2 regions of the Agarivorans sp. 1_MG-2023 genome follow, and region 2 is predicted to be linked to the other one. Evidence: predicted binding sites of a transcription regulator. Region 2 holds the regulator's gene; the other holds the start of a gene.
The links. Region 2 encodes ArgR, which controls arginine synthesis, uptake and breakdown. Its sites were predicted from a motif close to ANTGAATANNTATTCANT; they were not measured.

Region 1: the regulator ArgR is predicted to act here: its motif matches at 6,252-6,269, upstream of argC (N-acetyl-gamma-glutamyl-phosphate reductase).

The regions. Positions count from the first base shown of each region.
Region 1 is NZ_JAUOSJ010000004.1:354,704-365,319, forward strand. Features, by position in the region: gene Q4592_RS07945 (substrate-binding domain-containing protein) at 1-239, shown strand, start outside; gene greB (transcription elongation factor GreB) at 308-793, shown strand; gene metF (methylenetetrahydrofolate reductase) at 1,008-1,910, shown strand; gene Q4592_RS07960 (hypothetical protein) at 1,982-3,235, opposite strand; gene ppc (phosphoenolpyruvate carboxylase) at 3,375-6,014, opposite strand; gene argC (N-acetyl-gamma-glutamyl-phosphate reductase) at 6,426-7,436, shown strand; gene argB (acetylglutamate kinase) at 7,446-8,222, shown strand; gene Q4592_RS07980 (ornithine carbamoyltransferase) at 8,232-9,146, shown strand; gene Q4592_RS07985 (argininosuccinate synthase) at 9,190-10,395, shown strand; gene argH (argininosuccinate lyase) at 10,480-10,616, shown strand, end outside.
Region 2 is NZ_JAUOSJ010000008.1:93,089-103,704, forward strand. Features, by position in the region: gene rplI (50S ribosomal protein L9) at 1-233, opposite strand, end outside; gene rpsR (30S ribosomal protein S18) at 283-510, opposite strand; gene priB (primosomal replication protein N) at 515-829, opposite strand; gene rpsF (30S ribosomal protein S6) at 835-1,284, opposite strand; gene rlmB (23S rRNA (guanosine(2251)-2'-O)-methyltransferase RlmB) at 1,482-2,216, opposite strand; gene rnr (ribonuclease R) at 2,219-4,747, opposite strand; gene Q4592_RS13200 (tetratricopeptide repeat protein) at 4,825-5,544, opposite strand; gene mdh (malate dehydrogenase) at 5,662-6,591, opposite strand; gene Q4592_RS13210 (transporter substrate-binding domain-containing protein) at 6,772-7,479, opposite strand; gene argR (transcriptional regulator ArgR) at 7,669-8,136, shown strand; gene Q4592_RS13220 (ABC transporter ATP-binding protein) at 8,161-9,213, opposite strand; gene Q4592_RS13225 (iron ABC transporter permease) at 9,221-10,616, opposite strand, start outside.

The DNA.
Region 1 (10,616 bases), on a different contig from region 2:
CCTTGTATCAAGCTAAGCGGCCAGTGCCAGAACGTGTTTCTGTGATTGGTTTTGATGATGTGCCAAGTTCGGCGTTTTTCATTCCGCCTTTGACCACGGTTCGCCAACCTATTTTTGATACTGGTTATGCCGCAGCGCTAGCCATATTGGATATGTTAAATGGCGGCGCTAATCAACAATTTAGGTTACCGCCTGTGGAATTAGTGAAACGCGAAACCACTCAAGCCCACATCATGTAACAAACTCTTGCCGTTATCCTGCCTAAGTCGTTTATAATTACCGGCTTAGGCAGAGACTATAAAACACCATGAAAACCAACTTAATTACCCGCGCCGGCTGGCACAAATTAGACAAAGAACTTAAATACTTATGGAAGGTAAAACGACCAGAAGTCACCCAAGCTGTTTCAGAAGCCGCTGCGCTTGGCGATCGCTCTGAAAATGCCGAGTATAAAGAAGGTAAACGAGAGTTACGCCGTATCGACTCTCGGCTGCGGTTTTTAAATAAACGTCTCGATGCATTAGAGATTGTTGATCATTATCCACAGCAAATTGGCAAAGTGTTTTTTGGCGCATGGGTCGAATTAGAAAACGACGATGCTACCGTGGTGCGCTACCGTATTGTTGGCACCGACGAAATAGACCCTAAGTTGGGTTACATCACTATCGACTCCCCCATGGCTCGTGCATTAATTGGTAAGCAAGTAGACGATGATGTGTTTGTAAAAACGCCTGAAGGCACCAAAGAATGGTGGATTAATCATATTCGTTACGCGCCTTTTGATAGCGAATAAAGAGGTAAATAGTTACCACCTCTCCCTCTGCTAAGGTTTTATTTACGGGTTAGTTTTAGATAAATCATAGATATCTACCCTTAAGCACTGATTTACTTAATGTTGAAAATATTTCATCTAAAGCTAAGTACAACATGAATAGCGTTGACTTCATTAACCATCTCTTTAGTATCTAGCGGTATAGACGTCTAAAAGTCTTTAACGGAGAAGGTCAATGGGATTTCACAACGCGCAACAAATCGAAACACTGAATCAAAGCTTAAGCGAGCTTAACCGCGATATTAACGTGTCCTTTGAGTTCTTTCCGCCTACCACAGAAACGATGGAGCAAACGCTTTGGGCGTCTATTGAGCGTTTACAAACCTTAAAACCAAAGTTTGTATCCGTGACTTATGGCGCCAACTCAGGAACACGAGATCGCACTCATAAGGTAATTAAAGCCATTAAAGATCGTACCGGCTTAGCGGCGGCACCGCACTTAACCTGCATTGATTCTACGCCCGATGAGCTGCGCCAAATTGCCCGTGATTACTGGAACAGTGGTATTAAAGATATTGTTGCCTTACGGGGAGATTTGCCAGAAGGTTCGGCTAAACCGCAAATGTACGCGAGCGATTTGGTGGCGCTACTTAAAGAAGAAGCTGACTTTGATATTTCGGTGGCGGCCTACCCAGAGGTTCACCCTGAAGCGAAAAGTGCTCAAGCCGATTTGCTTGCGCTTAAACGTAAAATGGACGCGGGCGCTAATCGCGCGATTACTCAGTTTTTCTTCGACGTTGAAAGCTATTTACGCTTTCGAGATCGCTGCGCGGCCATAGGCATTGAAGGCGAAATTGTACCGGGAATTTTGCCGGTATCGAATTACAAAACCCTGAAAAAGTTTGCTTCGTTTGCCAATGTAAAAGTACCTAGTTGGCTACATGGACAGTTTGCAGGTTTAGATAACGACCAAACAACCCGTAACCTAGTGGGAGCGAGTGTTGCCATTGAGATGGTGAAAGTATTGTCTCGCGAAGGGGTGAAAGACTTCCACTTCTATACGCTTAATCGCTCTGAGTTATCTTATGCTATTTGCCATACGCTAGGTGTGCGTCCAGCGGAGGCAATCCCAGCTTAACTATTGGTTAAAACTTAGCTATTTAGGCTTAGCAAACGCTAAGCCTTTTTTATTTTAAGCGACTTGGCTAGCTACATTAACAAGGCATTTACCGCGGAACAAATCAGCCACATACTGAACGCGTAATACCAGTTGTTTTTTAGGATTTGCGAAGTTGAAAACTGATAACGCCCAATCATAGTTAAGCCTACCCCCGACAAAGGACTGCTGCCGGTAGAGATTGCCCAAGAGCTAAGGAATAAAAAGCCTAACTGGCTTGGTTCTGGGTTAAGGGGTAATAACAAGGGGCTGGCTAAAGAGATACTAATCACTGGATGAATGCCAAACATGCAGGCCACAATCATCAGAGCTAATACTACTGCAAAGGTTAGATCTGAAAATTCAATGTTATGTAAGCTCAAGGCTTCAGGGTAGGCCAATAACAAAGCTTTAATGCCGGCCGAGAACACCCCCGCGGCTAAAAACAGCACATATTGGCTACCTACGTTAGATAGGCGGTGTGTAATGAACTGCCGAGCAATAACGACCTTCGATTTACCTTTGGCAAAGGTGAGCGCTGCAATAGGCGCTAAACAGGTAATCATCAAAATAATACTGAAATCAGGAAAGGCAAAATGCAGCCCGATAACCGTGACCGCCAATACAAAAGGAATGGTTAAGCTCTCGCGGCGCAATGGGTAGCCGGCAAAATTGTCTTTATCGCGTAACGAAACTTCTGCGGTGGTAAAAATAAGTGCAATCAAGGCCATTAAGGCCCCTGGCAATAATACATCTAACCACTGCATGCCTGGCGCGTAGGTAATGGATACTGCAGTGGCAATGAAAAAAGGAGACCACCAGGCCGCCGCACAAAAGCAACGCATAAGTACCTTTTGCTGGGCGTTGGTGAGTTGCTTTTGCTTTGCTAATCGGTCGCCAACAATAAAGATTATCGACAGGTTGATTATAGCGCCAAGTAAGTTCACCCCTAAGGCGGTAGAGGCGATGCTGCGTTTACCGGTGGGTAGTGGGTCTTGCTGGTTTTCTGGATTGGCTAAGGCGAGGAAAGACACCGCACTAAACATGGCTAATAAGGGGAGGTTAATAGACAAAACGTCTATTGGGCTTAGCAAGGTATTTTGGCTAGCGGCGAGCAACAACAAAACTATACCTATGCTTAACAAACAGCCTGCCTGAATGCGTATCGCGCGGCTTAACTGTGGCAAGTACGCCAGTGCTGCCGCCCAAGTCACTACGGTGGCTAAGCCAACGCCTATTACTTCAAAAGCATACAGCAGATAAAGCAGTAATGAGGCGAGAAATAACCATCCTTTGTATTGTTGCATTGAAGACATCCTAAGGATCAATGAGCGACACCGTGAAGCCGAGCGGCTTCTTGCTGTAAATAATTAAATAGAGTGTTAGCTTAGCCTAAGAACAAACAACCCCGCGTAAAGCGGGGTTGTTATTACTCAAGCTTATTGCTTAGCCGGTGTTACGCATGCCGGCTGCGATACCTGCAATACTCACCATTAAGGCTTGGTCTACTACTGGGCATAGTTCTTCGTTGGCACGAGAACGATTAAGCAGTTCAACCTGCAATACATGCAGAGGATCAATATACGGGTTACGTAAGTTAAGCGATTCTACTACCCAAGCTTGATTCGCTAATAAGCGATTATCTGGTGCTAGCGACACAATAGCGGCTTTGGCTGTTTCTAGCTTAGTACGTAGTTTTTCACCAAGTACTTGGAGCTCTGGCTCAACCAAGCGGTCATCATAGATTTTAGATAGCCAAGTATCAGCTTTCATAAATACCATTTCTAACATTGCTAGGCGATTATCAAAGAATGGCCACGCGCGCATCTCGGTTAATAATTCACTCTTACCGTCTTTAATCAAACCTTCGAACGCTGCACCACTGCCTAACCAAGCAGGAAGTAGCAAACGGTTTTGACTCCAAGAGAAAATCCATGGAATGGCGCGTAAGCTTTCTACACCACCGTCGGAGCGGCGCTTCGCAGGGCGACTACCTAATGGCAGTTTAGCCAGTTCACGTTCTGGTGTGGCTGCGCGGAAGTAAGGCACAAAGTCTTCTTCGCCCCAAACAATGCCACGGTAGGCTTCGCAAGAGGTCTCAGCGATTTGGTCCATCACGTCGCGCCATTCATCTTTTGGCTCCATAGGTGGAACTAAGTTAGCTTCTAGTACCGCACTGGCGTAAAGATTTAAGCTGTCTAAGGCTACTTTTGGTAAACCAAACTTAAAGCGAATCATCTCGCCTTGCTCGGTCACACGTAAGCCACCTTTTAATGAACCTGGAGGTTGCGACAACAGTGCGGCGTGTGCCGGAGCACCACCACGACCAATAGTACCGCCACGACCATGGAACAAGGTTAAGCTAATCGAATGGCCTTCGCAGATAGAGACCAGCGCCTCTTGTGCGCGATATTGCGCCCATGAAGCAGCAAGTACGCCAGCATCTTTAGCGGAATCAGAGTAACCAATCATTACATGTTGCTGACCCGAGATATAACCGCGATACCAATCAATAGATAGCAGCTTGCTCATAGTCGCTGGAGCGTTGTTCAAATCGTCTAGGGTTTCGAACAATGGCGCAACAGGTAAACGGAATGGACAACCGGCTTCTTGCAACAATAGTTGAACCGCCAATACGTCTGATGGCTCACTGGCCATAGAAATAATGTAAATACCTAAGGCTTCGCGTTCTTGCTTGGCAATAACGGCACAGGTATCTAGTACTTCTTGAACCGACTCACTAGGCTCCCAAGCGCGTGGGAATAATGGACGTTTTGAATTCAATTCTTGTAATAAGAAGTGCTGTTTATCCGTTTCGTTCCAATGTGCGTAATCGCCCATGCCTAAGTAGCGAGTGATTTCCGAGAATACTTCCTCGTGGCGACCACTATCTTGGCGAATGTCTAAACGCAGTAAGTTGATACCGAAACAGGCAATACGACGCAGTAAATCTAGCAAGGTGCCGTCGGCAATAATGCCCATGCCACAATCTTGTAGCGAGTAGTAACACAGCTCTAAAGGCTCGCGCAGTTGCTCGGTATTGGTGATAAGGTCACGTGCTTCGGTGTATTGGCCTTTTAATTTAGCCGTTAAGTAGTCGTGAGTTTCTTGCAACTCGCTACGTAATACTTTTAGTAGCGCGCGGTAAGGTTCGCTTTGGTCGCCAGTTTGCTCAAGCAGTGCTTCATTGGCATCACTCATCGACAATTCGCTAACCAAGGTTTGTATTTCTTTTAAGTACAAATCTACTGCTACCCAGCGGCTAGAAAGCAATACTTCTTCGGTAACATTTGCGGTAACAAAAGGGTTACCGTCGCGGTCACCACCCATCCACGAAGAAAATACTACTGGCGCAGCATCGAGTGCCATACGCATGTCAAAGTGTTGGCCTAGTTTGTTGTCTAGCTGGCGAACAAAATCAGGTACGGCATGCCATAAAGAGTTTTCGATTACCGCAAAGCCCCATTTAGCTTCATCTACGGGAGTAGGGCGTTGCTGGCGAATCTCATCAGTATGCCAAGCTTGATTAACCAATTGCTCTAAGCGGCCAAGTAATTGGCTACGTTCGCGGTCAGGCAGGTCTAGCTCCAACCAATCTAAGCAATTGTTAATGGCAACGTGTTTGTTAATTAAGGTACGGCGAGTCACTTCGGTAGGGTGAGCAGTAAGTACTAGCTCTATATTCAGTTGCGCTACAGCATGATGAATTTCAGCTTCGCTCAGGTTTTCGCTTTTTAGTTTTTGAAACACTAAGTCGATAGGATCTTGTGCGCAGGTACTGCCTTCGCAGTTGCGCGAAATAGTGTGAAACTGTTCGGCAATATTGGCAAGATTCAAAAATTGGCTAAAGGCGCGGGTTACCGGCAGTAGCTCGTCATCACTTAGGTTACGCAACAACTCTAGTAGTTGCTCGCGGGCTTGGTCATCATCATTTCGTGAAGCTTTAGCTAGCTGGCGAATGGTTTCTACTTTTTCTAGAAACGCTTCTCCCATGTGGCTCTTAATGGTGTTGCCAAGTAGTTGTCCGAGTAAGTTAACATTTCCTCGTAACGACCCATTGATTTCTTGAGGCATTGTTTGGCTCATTCTTTTTCCTTCACTTGTGTTTGCTAGCGATTATTGAAATTTTTTTACTAAATCACCCTAGTCCTGATGCAAAAACATACCTAAGACTGGCCATATAGTCAAAATACATGTAATTAAATTACAGTTAACGACGAATCCTTTGCTTAGGATCAAGCGCTTCCCCATAGATTATTGTCGATATTTGTAGAACTGCGACTTTGTTTTCGCTTCTTTTTAGTCGATGTTTATAAAATCAAAGGTAAATAAAAATTCATTTTTATTGCATAAAGAATTGCCTGTGGTATGCTCCGCTTATAGTAGATAAGCACCAAAAAAATTGTGCTTAAAAAAGTGACTTTTTGTTTAATTGGTCAGTAAAATAGCCTCTTACAAAAAACACTATGCCATAAGATTTCAAGGGAACAAGAAACGATGTTAAAGGCTGCGATTGTTGGAGCAAGTGGGTACACCGGTGCAGAGTTAGCGGCTTATGTTAGTCGCCACTCTCAATTAACGCTTGCGGGTTTGTACGTATCAGAGCGTAGCTTAGACGCAGGCAAGGCGCTGTCTGCCTTGCACGGTAAATTACGTGGCGTGGTAGATGCGCCGGTACAACCGTTAATTGTTGCTGATATTGCCAATACCTTTGCCGATGTTGACATTGTTTTACTGGCGACCGCACACGAGGTAAGTCACGATTTAGCCGAGGCGTTTTTGGCGACCGGCTGTCAGGTGTTCGATTTGTCGGGTGCCTTTCGTGTTCAAAGTGCTGACTTCTACGAAAAATTCTATGGCTTTACTCATCAATTTCCTGAGTTATTAGAAAAAGCCGTATACGGTTTAGCTGAATGGAATGCCGAACAAATTAAGCAAACCGATTTAGTGGCTGTTGCGGGTTGTTACCCTACCGCCTCTCTTACTGCGCTTAAGCCTTTGGCCGAGGCAGGGCTGATTGATGAAAACAGCAAAGCGATTATTAATGCCACCAGTGGGGTGAGTGGGGCTGGGCGTAAAGCATCTTTAACCAGCTCATTCTGCGAAGTTAGCTTAGCGCCTTACGGCGTATTTAATCATCGTCATCAGCCAGAAATTGCTGCGCACTTAGGTCATCCGGTTATTTTCACTCCTCATCTTGGTAACTTTAAGCGCGGTATTTTAGCCACCATTAACGTTTGCCTAAAAGCGGGTACTACCGAACAACAAGTTAATGAGGCTTATCAGCAAGCTTACGCCGGGCAAAACATTGTGCGGGTGCTAAGCGGTGAGTGGCCATCAATCGCTAAAGTTGAAAGCACGCCATTTATTGATTTAGCTTGGCAGCAACAAGGCGATGACTTAATTGTGGTATCGGCCGAAGACAACTTATTGAAAGGGGCCGCTAGCCAAGCCATTCAATGTTTAAACATTCGTAACGGCTTTGCCGTTAGTGAATCACTAGTTTAAGGGCTAATTATGAAACCATTAGTGATTAAATTAGGTGGCGCGGTATTGAATAATGCTCAAGCCTTGGATAACTTGTTTGCTGCGCTTCAGCAAGTTTCGCAACCTATTGTGCTGGTACATGGCGGTGGCGTGGTGGTTGAAGACGTATTGGCTAAAACCGGCTTTGTATCAGAAAAGCTAGACGGCTTGCGTATTACCCCAAAAGAACAAATCCCTTATGTGGTTGGTGCCCTTGCCGGTACCAGTAACAAATTGCTGTTAGCTCAAGCTTTAAAAGCAGGTTTATCGGCTGTAGGTTTATGTTTAAGTGACGCTGGCAGTTGCAAGGTTGTGCAAATGGACCCACGGTTGGGCCATGTAGGTGAAGTATCACCAAGCAATCCTGCGTTGTTAAGCAGCTTAATCAGCTTAGGCCATGTGCCGGTGTTGAGTTCCATTGGTATTGGTGAAGACGGCGAGTTATATAATGTAAACGCTGACCAAGCGGCTTTAGCTGTGTGCAAACTATTACAAGGCCAATTGGTATTGTTGTCTGACGTTGCCGGCGTGCTTGACCAAAATAAGCAGCTGGTGGCTGAGTTAAATAGCCAATTAGCCGAGAAACTAATTGCCGACGGTGTGATTACCGATGGCATGACGGTAAAAGTGAACGCCGCCTTAGATGCTGCAGCATTTTTACAAACACCAGTAGCGCTAGCATCATGGAAAGATCCAGCGAAACTGGCCAGCTTGTTAGCTGGACAAACACACAATGGTGAGTCGGTAGGGACTCAGGTTACCGTTTAAGGAAAGAAGATGAGTGATTTTAAACACCTGCTGAGCTTGCAGGACTTAACTCAAGAGCAAATTTTAGGGCTATTGGAATTGGCCGCTAAGATTAAGAAAACACCAAAAGATTACGGCCAAACCTTAGCCGGGAAAAGTGTGGTAACCCTTTTCGAAAAACCCTCGTTACGTACTCGCGTCACCTTTGATATTGGCATTAACCGCTTAGGCGGCCATGCGGTATACCTAGATCAACAAAACGGTGCCATGGGCGAGCGCGAAAGTGTAAAAGACTTTGCATCAAATATTACTCGTTGGGCCGACGCCATTGTTGCACGTGTGTTCTCGCACAAAACATTACAAACCCTGCGAGATAATTCGTCGGTGCCTATCATCAATTCCCTGTGTGATTTATACCATCCTTGCCAAGGGCTTGCCGATTTTCAAACCATTAGCGAGCAATACTCAGATTTAAGCAAAGTGAAGTTAGCTTATTTGGGTGAAGGTAATAACGTCACGCATTCGTTATTATTGGGCGGCGCCATTTTAGGGATGGAAGTCGCAGCTGTGTGCCCACTGGGCGCAAGCCCGGACGCTCAGATTGTACAAAAAGCCAATGAGCTAGCCAAAATCCACGGTGGCAAAATTGTTGTTACCAACAATGTGGAAGACATTAAAGGCTACGATGTGGTTTACGGCGATACTTGGGTATCGATGGGCGACGACACGCCGTTGCAATCTGTAAAAGATAAGTACATGGCTTATCAGATTAACCAGAATTTGATGCAATCATGTGGCATTAACCACGTATTGCACTGCCAACCTGCTCACCGCGAGTTGGAAATTACTTCGGAAGTGATGGATGGGCCTCAGTCGTTGATCTTTGATCAAGCTGAGAATCGCATGCATGCACAAAACGCCGTATTAGTGAGTTTATTAAGTTAGTGGCTATTCAGCTAAGAGCTGAGTTGAACAAGGAATTTTAAGAATGTCAGATATCAAAAAAGTTGTATTAGCATACTCAGGTGGTTTGGATACGTCGGCCATCATTCCGTGGTTAAAAGAAACCTACAACGATTGTGAAATTGTTGCTTTTTGTGCCGATGTGGGTCAAGGCGAAGAAGAGCTGGTTGGCCTTGAAGAAAAAGCCTTAGCGTCTGGTGCTTCAGAGTGTTACATCGTTGACCTTAAAGAAGAGTTTGTTGCTGACTACATCTACCCAACTATCGCTACTGGTGCTGTTTATGAAGGTACTTACTTGTTAGGCACTTCAATGGCGCGTCCTATCATTGCTAAAGCGCAAGTAGAAGTAGCCCGTAAAGTGGGTGCCGATGCGGTATGTCATGGCTGTACTGGTAAAGGTAACGACCAAATTCGTTTCGAAAGCTGCTTTGCAGCCCTTGCTCCAGAGCTAAAAGTGATTGCACCTTGGCGTGAATGGGAAATGGAAAGCCGTGAAGATTTGCTCGATTACCTAGCAGAGCGCAAAATCGAAACCACCGCTTCAGCTACCAAAATCTATAGCCGTGACGCTAACGCGTGGCACATTTCGCACGAAGGTGGTGAGCTTGAAGACCCATGGAACGAGCCAAGTAAAGGTGTGTGGACCTTAACAGTTGATCCAGTCGATGCGCCAAACGAGCCAGAATACGTAAACCTTAAAGTTGAAAATGGCCGTGTTGTTGCAGTAAACGATGAAGCATTAAGCCCTTACCAAGTCGTAATGAAGCTGAACGATATTGCTGCAGCTCATGGTGTTGGCCGTATCGACATTACCGAAAACCGCACCGTGGGTATGAAGTCTCGTGGTTGTTACGAAACGCCAGGCGGCACGGTAATTGTGGCTGCTTTACGTGCGATTGAAGAATTGGTTCTCGATAAAACCTCACGTGTATGGCGTGAGAAAGTGGGTCAAGAAATGGCACACTTGGTGTATGACGGTCGTTGGTTCACGCCTTTATGTACTTCACTAATCGCCGCTTCTGAAGCAATGGCTGCTGATGCTAACGGTGACGTAGTGATTAAGTTATACAAAGGCCAAGCGGTAGCGGTACAAAAACGCTCACCAAATAGCTTGTACTCAGAAGAGTTTGCCACTTTTGGTGAAGACCAAGTGTACGATCAAAAGCACGCTGAAGGCTTTATTCGTTTATACTCTCTAGCCAGCCGGATCCGTGCTTTAAATAGCAAATAAGATTGGCCGACGTATAAGCAGGAAATACACAGACCTCAGAGGCAATTTGCTCTGGGGTCTTTGCAATAATAAATGGAGAGTAAAATGGCATTGTGGGGTGGGCGTTTTAGCCAAGCTGCAGATACCAGATTTAAGCAGTTCAATGATTCGTTACGTTTTGATTATCGTTTAGCGGAGCAAGACATAACCGGATCAATTGCATGGTCGAAAGCATTGTTAAG
Region 2 (10,616 bases):
ATCGCTTCAAGAGCGTTTAGTTTCTCAGCGCGAGCTTCAGATACTTTCAAAGTTTCTGCTAGTTTAGCTTCTAATTCAGAACGGCGAGCTTCAAAAACTTCAACGTTGCCTTTAGTAGCTGGTACAGCTTTACCTTGTGGAATCAAGAAGTTACGAGCGTAACCTGCTTTAACATTAACTTGATCACCCAAACCGCCTAAGTTAGCGATTTTGTCTAATAGAATAATTTCCATTACCTTTCCTCGATTAATTCGATTGAGTTAGGCTAATTGCAACAAGGATTTACTTATGTAAATCAGTGTATGGCAATAGAGCCAGGTAACGAGCACGTTTAATAGCGCGTGCAAGTTGACGTTGGTATTTAGCGCTTGTACCAGTAATACGACTAGGTACAATTTTACCACTTTCAGTGATGTAGTTTTTCAGAGTTGTTGTATCTTTATAATCGATCTCAACAACGCCTTCCGCTGAAAAGCGGCAGAATTTACGACGACGGAAAAAACGTGCCATAACATTATCCTCGTGATAACAAATCAATTTCAGAAGCATGAAGTACCAATCGGTATGTACCGTTGGCCGCTTTGTGGCTATTTATAAAACCACTTACTTTTACTTCACACCCCATACTTATATGCGATGAATCTTGCTTCAAAATATCGCCACTTGCGACTACTGCCATCTGGCAATAGGCTTGGCGCGAAAATCCAGCTTCTTGTTGCTGCGAACGATGCTCTAGCCAAAACTGACAATGTGCAACACCGGCCGGACTAGTAGAGCGTTTTGGTGCGCGTAATACCCGCCCCTGCAGTACTAATCTATTCTCAGACATACGTCTTATTCTTCGCTAGCTGACTCTTCTTTAGCTGACTCTACGTTAGCTTCTACTGCTGGTGCTTCTTCAGTTGCTGGTGCAGCTTCTTCACGACGAGCTGGACGCTCATCATCGCGGCGAGCTGGACGCTCATCACGAGCTTTAGCAATTGGAGACATCTCTGTAGCAGCAGACTTAGTGCGCATGATCATGTTACGGATAACAGCATCGTTGAAACGGAAAGCAGTTTCCAATTCATCAACAACTTCTGCGCTAGCTTCAATGTTCAAAAGAACATAGTGGGCTTTGTGCAATTTTTCGATTGGGTAAGCCAATTGACGGCGGCCCCAGTCTTCCAAACGATGAATGCTACCGCCGTTATCAGTGATAACTGCTGAGTAACGCTCGATCATGCCTGGAACTTGTTCGCTCTGGTCTGGGTGGACCATGAATACGATTTCGTAATGACGCATTATTGCTCCCTACGGGTTATAGCCTCGTTCATGGTACAGCCGGACCGAAGAGGCAAGGAACTAAAAGTAAAATGACTGTTTTAGGGGCGCTGATTCTATGCGAAGGCGAGAATTTAATCAAGTTAAATTAAAGCCGCTGTTAGATTATCTAAACAGCGGCTTTTCTGTTGGTGCTTATACGGCGCTAAGGCCTGTGTTTAACGGCGCTGACGTACTGCTTCAAATAAACAAATACCAGCAGCAACCGATACGTTTAAACTAGAGACGGTACCCGCCATTGGAAGCTTAACCAGCTCATCACAAGTTTCGCGTGTTAAGCGGCGCATGCCTGTACCCTCGGCACCCATCACTAATGCCATTGGCCCTTGCAACTTGGTGTCGTAAATAAACTGCTCAGCCTCACCTGCAGTGCCCACTACCCATACACCTAATTGCTGTAATTCGCGCAAGGTTCTGGCTAGGTTAGTCACCACCACTAGCGGTACCGTCTCTGCTGCACCACTGGCCACTTTGCGTACCGTAGCATTTAGCTGAGCAGAGTTATCTTTAGGCACAATTACGCCAACTACGCCCGCTGCATCGGCATTACGTAAACAAGCGCCTAGATTATGTGGATCCGTTACGCCATCCAATATTAAGAATAGCGGCGCTGTCGTTGATTCAACTAATTGCTTTAAATCATGCTCATTATAGCCGCGCCCTGCTTTTACTCGTGCCACAATACCTTGGTGCTGAGTGCTCTCTGCTTTGTCATCTAAAGCTTTACGAGGCATAAACTGCACAGATGCCCCTAAGCGACGCATTTCATTCAGTAGCGGTAATAAGCGGTCATCTTGACGACCTTTAAGCGCGAATACTTCAATAATACGCTCTGGGCTGCGCTCTAATAATGCTTGCACTGCGTGCAGGCCATAAATTACTTGTTGGCTCATGATTAATTCTTCTGTTGTTTAGCGGCTGTGCGCTCTTGTTTACCAGGGCGTTGCTTGCGTTTTTTCTTGGGCTTCTTACGCGGTTTGGCCTTGGCGTCATTATTCGGTTTTGCTTTCTTAGCATCAGGGTCACGCTGCTGCCAAGGGCTAAAGCCACCTTTGTTCTCAGAACTGGTGTCTTTATTGCTGTCACTAGCAGTACTTGGCTTGCGTCGTTTGCCTTTATTTTTTGTATCGCGATGGCGTGGTTTCTTTTTACCGCCATTGCGCCCAGTGGTTTCTCGCTCTTCACCAGGTTTGGTAAAACGCTTGCCGCGGCCACCATCTTTACCACTGCGCTGTGGGCGGTCAAACTCATCGGCTTGGCCATCTTTATTAACGATGACAAATTCCATTTTACGATCAGCCATATTTACCGACGCGACTTTTACCGTTACCGCATCACCAATGCGGAAACGTTTGCCGGTTTTCTCACCCACCAGTATCTGACGAGCTGCATCATAATGATAATAATCGCCACGTAAAGAATTGATGTGCACTAGGCCATCAATATGGAACTCTTCTAAACGGGCAAAAAAGCCAAATCCGGTGACTGCTGCAATGGTAGCCGGTAATACCGTACCTACATGATCTTGCATGTATTCGCACTTAAGGCTGTCTGACACTTCACGTGTTGCATCATCGGCGCGACGCTCGGTCATTGAACAAGCTTCACCAAACTTATCCATTTCGTCATCTTGATATGAATAGCCGCCTGTCACTGTCCACTTATTTTTAACAGTTTTACCTGCCGCTTCCGCCTCAAGCTTGTTGACTAAAAATTTAATCACCCGGTGCAATAACAAATCTGGGTAGCGGCGGATCGGCGACGTAAAGTGCGCATAAGACTTAAGCGCTAAACCAAAGTGTCCTAAATTATCAGGTTGATAAACCGCCTGCATCATTGAACGCAGCAACATGGTTTGAATTAGTTCTAAATCTGGACGCTCTTGAATTGATGCCACCAAAGTAAAATAGTCACTCGGCTGAGGCTCATCACCACCACCCAGCGGCAAGCCTAGCTCATTCAAAAAGCCTCTAAAGTTAGTCAGGCGTTCTTTACCCGGTCGGTCGTGTACCCGATACAAAATAGCTTGCTGATGTTTCTCTACAAATTTTGCAGCCGCTACGTTTGCTTGAATCATGCATTCTTCAATCATCTTGTGCGCGTCGTTACGGGTTAGCGGCACAATTTGCTCGATTTTGCGTTGAGCATTAAAAATAAAGCGGGTTTCTTGAGTTTCTAGCTCAATACCACCACGCTGTGCGCGGCTAACTTTTAGCGCACTATAAAGACGATGTAACTCTTGCAGATGCGGAACTTGATCGGCATAACGTTGCGCTAGCGCTTCATCACCATCGAGAATTGCCGCCACTTTGTTATAAGTAAATCGCGCATGTGAATGCATCACCGCTTCGTAAAACTTATAGCCCGACAAACGCCCCGCTGCCGAGATAGTCATTTCAGCCACCATACACAGGCGATCGACTTGCGGGTTCAGTGAACACAAACCATTAGATAACTGCTCTGGCAGCATAGGAATCACTTGATCTGGGAAATAGACTGAATTACCGCGATTAAGCGCTTCTCTATCTAAGGCGGCGTCTGGGCGTACATAATAAGACACATCAGCAATGGCGACCCACAAACGCCAGCCACCTGATTTTTTCGCCTCACAGAACACGGCGTCATCAAAGTCGCGGGCATCTTCACCATCAATGGTGACTAATGGTAAGTCACGCAAATCAACTCGATTTTGCTTAGCAGCCTCATCCACTTCTTCTTCAAGCTTGCTCACCGCTTTAGTGACCGCATTTGGCCAATCATGCGGAATATCATGGTTGCGTAAAGCCACCTGAACTTCCATGCCCGGAGCCATTTTCTCGCCCAGAATGTCGGTTACTTTACCCACCGCCAGTTTTGGCGCGGCAGGACGACTAACTACTTCAATCACCACAACTTGGCCTTGGCGAGCCCCGGCGGTATCATTTTTACCAATCAAGATGTCTTGGTTAATCCGCGAATCATCTGGCACCACGTAACGGTGATTGCCTTCAACAAAGTAACGGCCAACTAATTCGACCTTACCCGCTTTAAGCACTTTTATAATTTGGCCTTCTCGGCGGCCTTTTTTATCCATACTCGACGGCGCAGCCAGAACAAAGTCGTTATGAAACACTTTGCGCATTTCTTTAGCCGGAAGGAATAAGTCGGTGCCTTCTTGAGTGGTTTTCAAAAAACCAAAACCATCGCGATGACCAATAATGGTGCCGGTAACCAAACCTAAACGTTCTGGCAAGGTATAGGCGCCAATACGTGTAGTGACTAACAAGCCTTCTTCTAACATATGCGTTAAGGTTGCCGAAAAATGGGCTTGCTGTTCTTCAGAACATAACGCATGCAGCCAGTCTTTAGAGACAGGTGCCATTTCTTCGGTTAAGGCATTGAGTAAGGTCGATGTAAGAGTGGCCGACGCAGCCTGATTTTGCATTAACTAACCTACCAAGTTGAGCAATTGAGGGGATTACCCTTCAAGAATAGCTCTATGTTAATGCTTTGCGCGTGGCTTTAGTAGGGTTGGTTACTGGCTTTAGCTTTGGCTACCACGTAATCGGGCATCTTCGATGCTAGTGAAGCAAGCAATTGGCTGGCTTCTCGGTGCGTTTTTTTATCGGCAATAATAGAGTGATGTAACCAGCGGTAAGCATCTTCGTAATCGTAAGGACTGCCCTTACCTTCAACATACAGTGAGACCAAACGTAATTGAGCCGGAACAAAGCCTTGACCAGCTGATTCTCTCAGCAAAGGAATTGCTTTAGCATAGTCTTGCTGTACCAAGGTGCCAGTAGCGTAGTAGCGCCCCAGTTGTTCCATGGCAGCGGCTAAACCTTGATTTGCGGCGCGCCACATGTACATCACACCTAATTCTGGGTTGGGCTCTACACATACCCCCCAAGCCAGCATGTCGCCCCACAAAAACTGATAAGCGGGAATGGCTACTTTCTCGGCGCGCGCTTCAATGTCTTCCACCAATTGACAGTCGTCGGCTTTTACACGTGTTAGGTGCTGGTTATTGTTAATCCAAGTAATTAATTCATCTTGCCTATACAGCTGAACCGCTTCTATATCTGATGGGCTAGTATACTCAGTGGGATCAATAGTTACCGGCTCTGCTTGCTGCTGAGGAGCATCAAGTTCGTCTTCTACCGACAAAGCGTCAATAGACTCAGCAAACGCCGAGGTGCTTAAGCCTGCTGCTAGAAGTAATGAAATGAGTTGCTTATTCATAGCCGTTCCTATCGTCTTAACAATTATGCTATCGGCAAGGCTGGCAAAAACTAAAGTGACTTTTTAGCCACAAAAAAAGGAGTGCAAGCACTCCTTAGTATCGGCTAGTGGAAGAGTTTAAACAAACTCAACACCTTTATCGATATCGCCGTGTAAGGTATCTAACATACCTTCAACTGCGGCTTTTTCAAAGGCGCTAATCTCACCATAAGGTAAGATTTCAGCAACACCTTGAGGGCCCAAACGGATAGGTTGAGCAAAGAACTTAGCATGCTCGCTGCCACCGTCTACGTAAGCACACTCAATCACGTCTTCGCCTTGCGCTGCTTTAACTAAAGACAAACAGAAACGTGCTGCTGCTTGGCCCATAGAAAGTGTCGCACTACCGCCACCGGCTTTAGCTTCAACAACTTCTGTACCGGCATTTTGGATGCGTGTAGTCATTGTTGCAATTTCTTCATCAGTAAACGAAATACCGTCTAACTGAGAAAGCAATGGCAAAATTGTTACACCGCTATGGCCGCCAATAACGTTAAGTTTAATGTCTGCTGGGTTTAGGCCTTTCGCTTCAGCGATAAAGGTTTCTGAGCGAATCACGTCTAGTGTGGTTACACCAAACAATTTAGCGGGATCATATACGCCAGCATTTTTTAATACTTCGGCCGCGATTGGAACCGTGGTATTTACTGGGTTAGTGATAATACCAATACATGCCTTTGGACAAGTAACGGCAACTTTCTCGATAAGGTTTTTAACGATGCCCGCGTTGATATTAAATAGATCTGAGCGATCCATACCAGGTTTACGCGCTACACCGGCAGAAATTAGAACAATATCGGCACCTTCTAGGGCCGGGCTAGGGTCTTCGCCTGCGAATCCTTTAATGGCCACTTGTGTAGGGATGTGGCTCAAATCTACAGCAACACCAGGTGTTACTGGGGCGATGTCATAAAGCGAAAGTTCAGAACCAGCGGGTAACTGGGTTTTTAATAGTAATGAAAGGGCTTGGCCAATTCCGCCTGCAGCACCTAATACGGCAACTTTCATCCAACTTCTCCATGCTTTTTTGTAATTGTAGAGGGGATGTCTATAAAGACAGAAACAAGATAACGGAATCCGCTCTAAAATACAATTTAGCAACATTTTTAAAGCAACTTTAAAACAGTAAAAAGCTGCCTTAATCACACTTTAACTATAGGGTTTAAGACCTTGGTCTAACAGTGTTTGTTAGTTAAAGAAGGACTGGTATATTGTTCGGTAACTGCCGTTATTTTTTAACACATTAAGCGCATGGTTGATTTGATTCAGCAGATCTTCGTTTTGCTTTGAAACCGCCATACCTAACCCGCTCGCTGGATAGTTTTCATCCACTTGAGTCACAAAATCCGGATGGCTTGCCAACCAATAGTGAGCTGCTGCCGAATCTAAAAATACTGCATCAATTTTAGCTTGATTCAAATCTGCTAAGGCGAGTTGATAACTGGGGTAAGCAATCGATAGAATATTAGGCCGTTGTTCACGTAAGAAGCGCATAAAGCTCGAGCCACTTTGTACTGCAACCACTGAGTTGCTTGCAACTTCTAGCTCAGGCTTCGAGAGATAAACCGCCATATTATCGAAATAAGCATCACTAAAGCTTACTAAGGTTTTACGTTGCTCGGTAATATCTAAGGCTGATATCGCCACATCGTAATGATCGGCAGCAACGCTAGATAACAAACTATCAAAGGGCTGATGGTAAAACTCACACTCTCGATTTATTTGTTCACAAATGGCCTTAGCCAACTCAATATCGAAACCCACCAGCTGCTTGTGCTCATCAAATGATTCAAAGGGCGGATAAGATGCTTCGGTAACCACTCGCAGAGGTTTATCGTCAGCAAGTACTGATTGAAGTACGAGCAAAGGAAGAAAGAACAGAGATTTTAGCCACATAGTTAACTACACACCAAGTTTGATGTTGCTATCATAATTCAGCTTAGCAAAGCCTCACAAGAAAATGTTGGCTAATTGAACAACAATTATGTGTTTCACTATGCATTTATATGCATAAAACTAGAATAAAGTTGATATACATATAAAAGTTGGCGACAATAACCGCGGATTTACAAGCTCGGATCACCGATGAAATATAGCGATAAACAAGAACAGTTAATTAAAGCATTTAAATCACTGTTAAAAGAAGAACGTTTTGGCTCTCAAGCTGAAATAGTGACCGCCCTACAAGATCAGGGTTTCGAAAATATCAACCAATCGAAAGTGTCACGCATGCTAAGCAAGTTTGGCGCAGTGCGTACTCGAAACGCAAAAATGGAAATGGTTTACTGCCTACCTGCAGAGCTAGGTGTTCCTACTGTTTCTAGTCAATTAAAAATCTTAGTACTAGAAATGGATTTTAACGATGCCTTAATCGTTATTCATACTAGCCCTGGTGCGGCGCAGTTAATTGCCCGTTTGCTAGATTCATTAGGTAAAGCTGAAGGTATTCTTGGCACCATTGCTGGTGATGATACTATTTTTATTACCCCTACCCGCCAAGTTGCGATTGCCGATGTATTTCAATCGGTAAAAGAACTGTTTGAAGTCGCCTAAGGCTTCAAACAACACTTCCCCAAACTACACTTTGGGGAAGACAAATGCCGCATCACCATTAACCGATAACCATACCTTAGTGCCCGGACTTGCTTGCCAATGGTCACGCATTCGCGCATGAATCACCTGCTCAGGTAATTCAGCTAGCTGTAACCTAAAGTGCGTTTCATTACCCATTGAATGCACCGAGATAATACTCGCTTCTACTTGTTGGCTGTTTTCAAGCTGATGCACCACCACATCTTTAGCGCGAACAATCACCTCTGCCAGTTCGCCATCGTTAATTTGATTGGCCGAAAACGCCCCTAAAGCGGTACTAACCGCACCTTGCTCTGCAGGTACAACAAAGCGATTGCTTGGGCCAAACAATGCTGCCACAAAGGCATTTTCTGGCTGATTGTAGATTTCTTGAGGGCTAGCATTTTGAACGATTTCGCCCTGCTCCATCACAACAATACGATCCGCGATAAACATCGCCTCTAGCGGGTCGTGAGTCACCATCACTGCGGGGGTTTTGGTTTTCTTCAATACGTCGAGGGTTTCTTCTCGCACTTGTTGGCGTAAATGCTCATCGAGTGCAGAGAACGGTTCGTCCAACAACATGGTGTTAGGCTCTGGAGCTAAAGCGCGTAATAGGGCGACACGCTGCTGCTGGCCACCCGACAAAGTATGCGGAAAGCGATCTAGCAGACCTTGCATGCCCATGTTGTTTAAGCTTTCTTCAATCCACTGGCGACGCTTTGGTAAATCTTGTTGCTTGCGTAGTCCGTACTCTATATTGGTTTTAACACTCATATGCGGAAACAAGGCATAGTCTTGAAACATCATACCTATCGCGCGTTGCTCTGGAGCTAAGTGTATAGCTTGTGCCGGGGCTGCTACTAACTTGTCTTGCAAGTACAGCTCACCACTTTGCAGCCGTTCTAAACCTGCGATTAAACGCAATAAAGTAGTTTTTCCGCAGCCTGATGGGCCCAGCAGCGCTACAATTTGGTTTTCTTCAACCTCAATACTGACATCTTTAAGCGCCTGCTGTTCACCGTAGAAATGATTAACTTTACGTAAAACAATACTCATTGCGGGTTTAGTGTCCTTGTGGGCGCTGTTCTGAAGAGCCAATATTTCGACTCATAATGATAACCGGAAGAATACCTGCCAATAATATGGTTAAGGCTGCTAAAGCACTTTGCTCTAGTTGCTCCAAAGAGGCTAAATCCCATACTTGAGTAGACAAGGTATTAAAATTGAACGGCCTTAAAATTAAGGTAATTGGCAGCTCTTTCATGGTGTCGACAAATACTAATAACATAGCAGTAAGTAAGCTTGGCCTGATCAGCGGCAAATGGATCCGCCACAGCGTTTTACCAGAGCGGCTGCCTAATACTCGAGAAGCGTCGTCCATTTCTGGCGTAATTTTAGTTAGGCTGGCATCTAGGGTGCGGTAACTTAAGGCAATAAAACGTAAAGAGTAAGCCAACACTAAAGCCCCTCCTGTGCCGGTAAGCAGTAAACCTGTAGGGTAGTTAAACCAAGCTTTCATTAAGCTATCGACCGCATTATCAAACAAGCCAAGCGGATACAAAATACCTACCGCCAATACCGCACCAGGAATCGCATAACCCAGCGTTGCTGCCTCGGCGATGCTGCGCATCTTATTACTTTTAGATAAACGTACTCCATAGGCTAGTAATAAACCCAAGGCTGTAGTGAGTAACGCCGCCATTGCAGCTAACGAAAAGCTATTCCACGCATTAGTTAAATACTGGTCAAAGCCAGAATCTAAGTTACGTAAAGCATAATTACTTAACACCGTGACCGGCAGGATGAACCCCAAACTAATCGGCAACAAACAAAGTAGCGTGGCCGTCCAAGCTTTAGCGCCTTTAAGAGGCTCGGCAAACATTGCTGGAGATTGCCCAGTCAACTTGTAAAACTTACCTGCGTTGCGGCTGTAACGCTCTAGCCCCAGCAGTAAAATAGAGAAACTCACCAACATTAAGGCAATTTGTGCAGCGGCCGACAAGCTACTCATGTTCAGCCATACATCAAAAATACCCGCGGTAAGCGTGGGTACCGCAAAAAACTCTACGGTGCCATATTCATTAATGGTTTCCATTAAGGCTAAAGTCACACCCACTACTATGGCTGGCCTGGCCAATGGAAGTGCTACTTTAAAAAAGCTTTGTGTTTGGCTTTTCCCTAAACAGCGACTCATTTCAAACAGCTGCGCGGCTTGCTCGACAAATGCAGCACGAGCCAACAAATACACATAAGGGTAAAGCACTAAACTGAGTACAGCGATAGCACCTTGAATCGAGCGGATCTCAGGAAACCAATAATCGCGCGCGGTTTGCCAGCCAAAAATTGCCCGCAAGCTTTTTTGCACAAAACCGGCGTATTCCAATTGATCGGTTATCACAAAGGCCAATATGTAACTCGGCACAGCTAAAGGCAGCAAAAGTGCCCATACAAAAACAGAT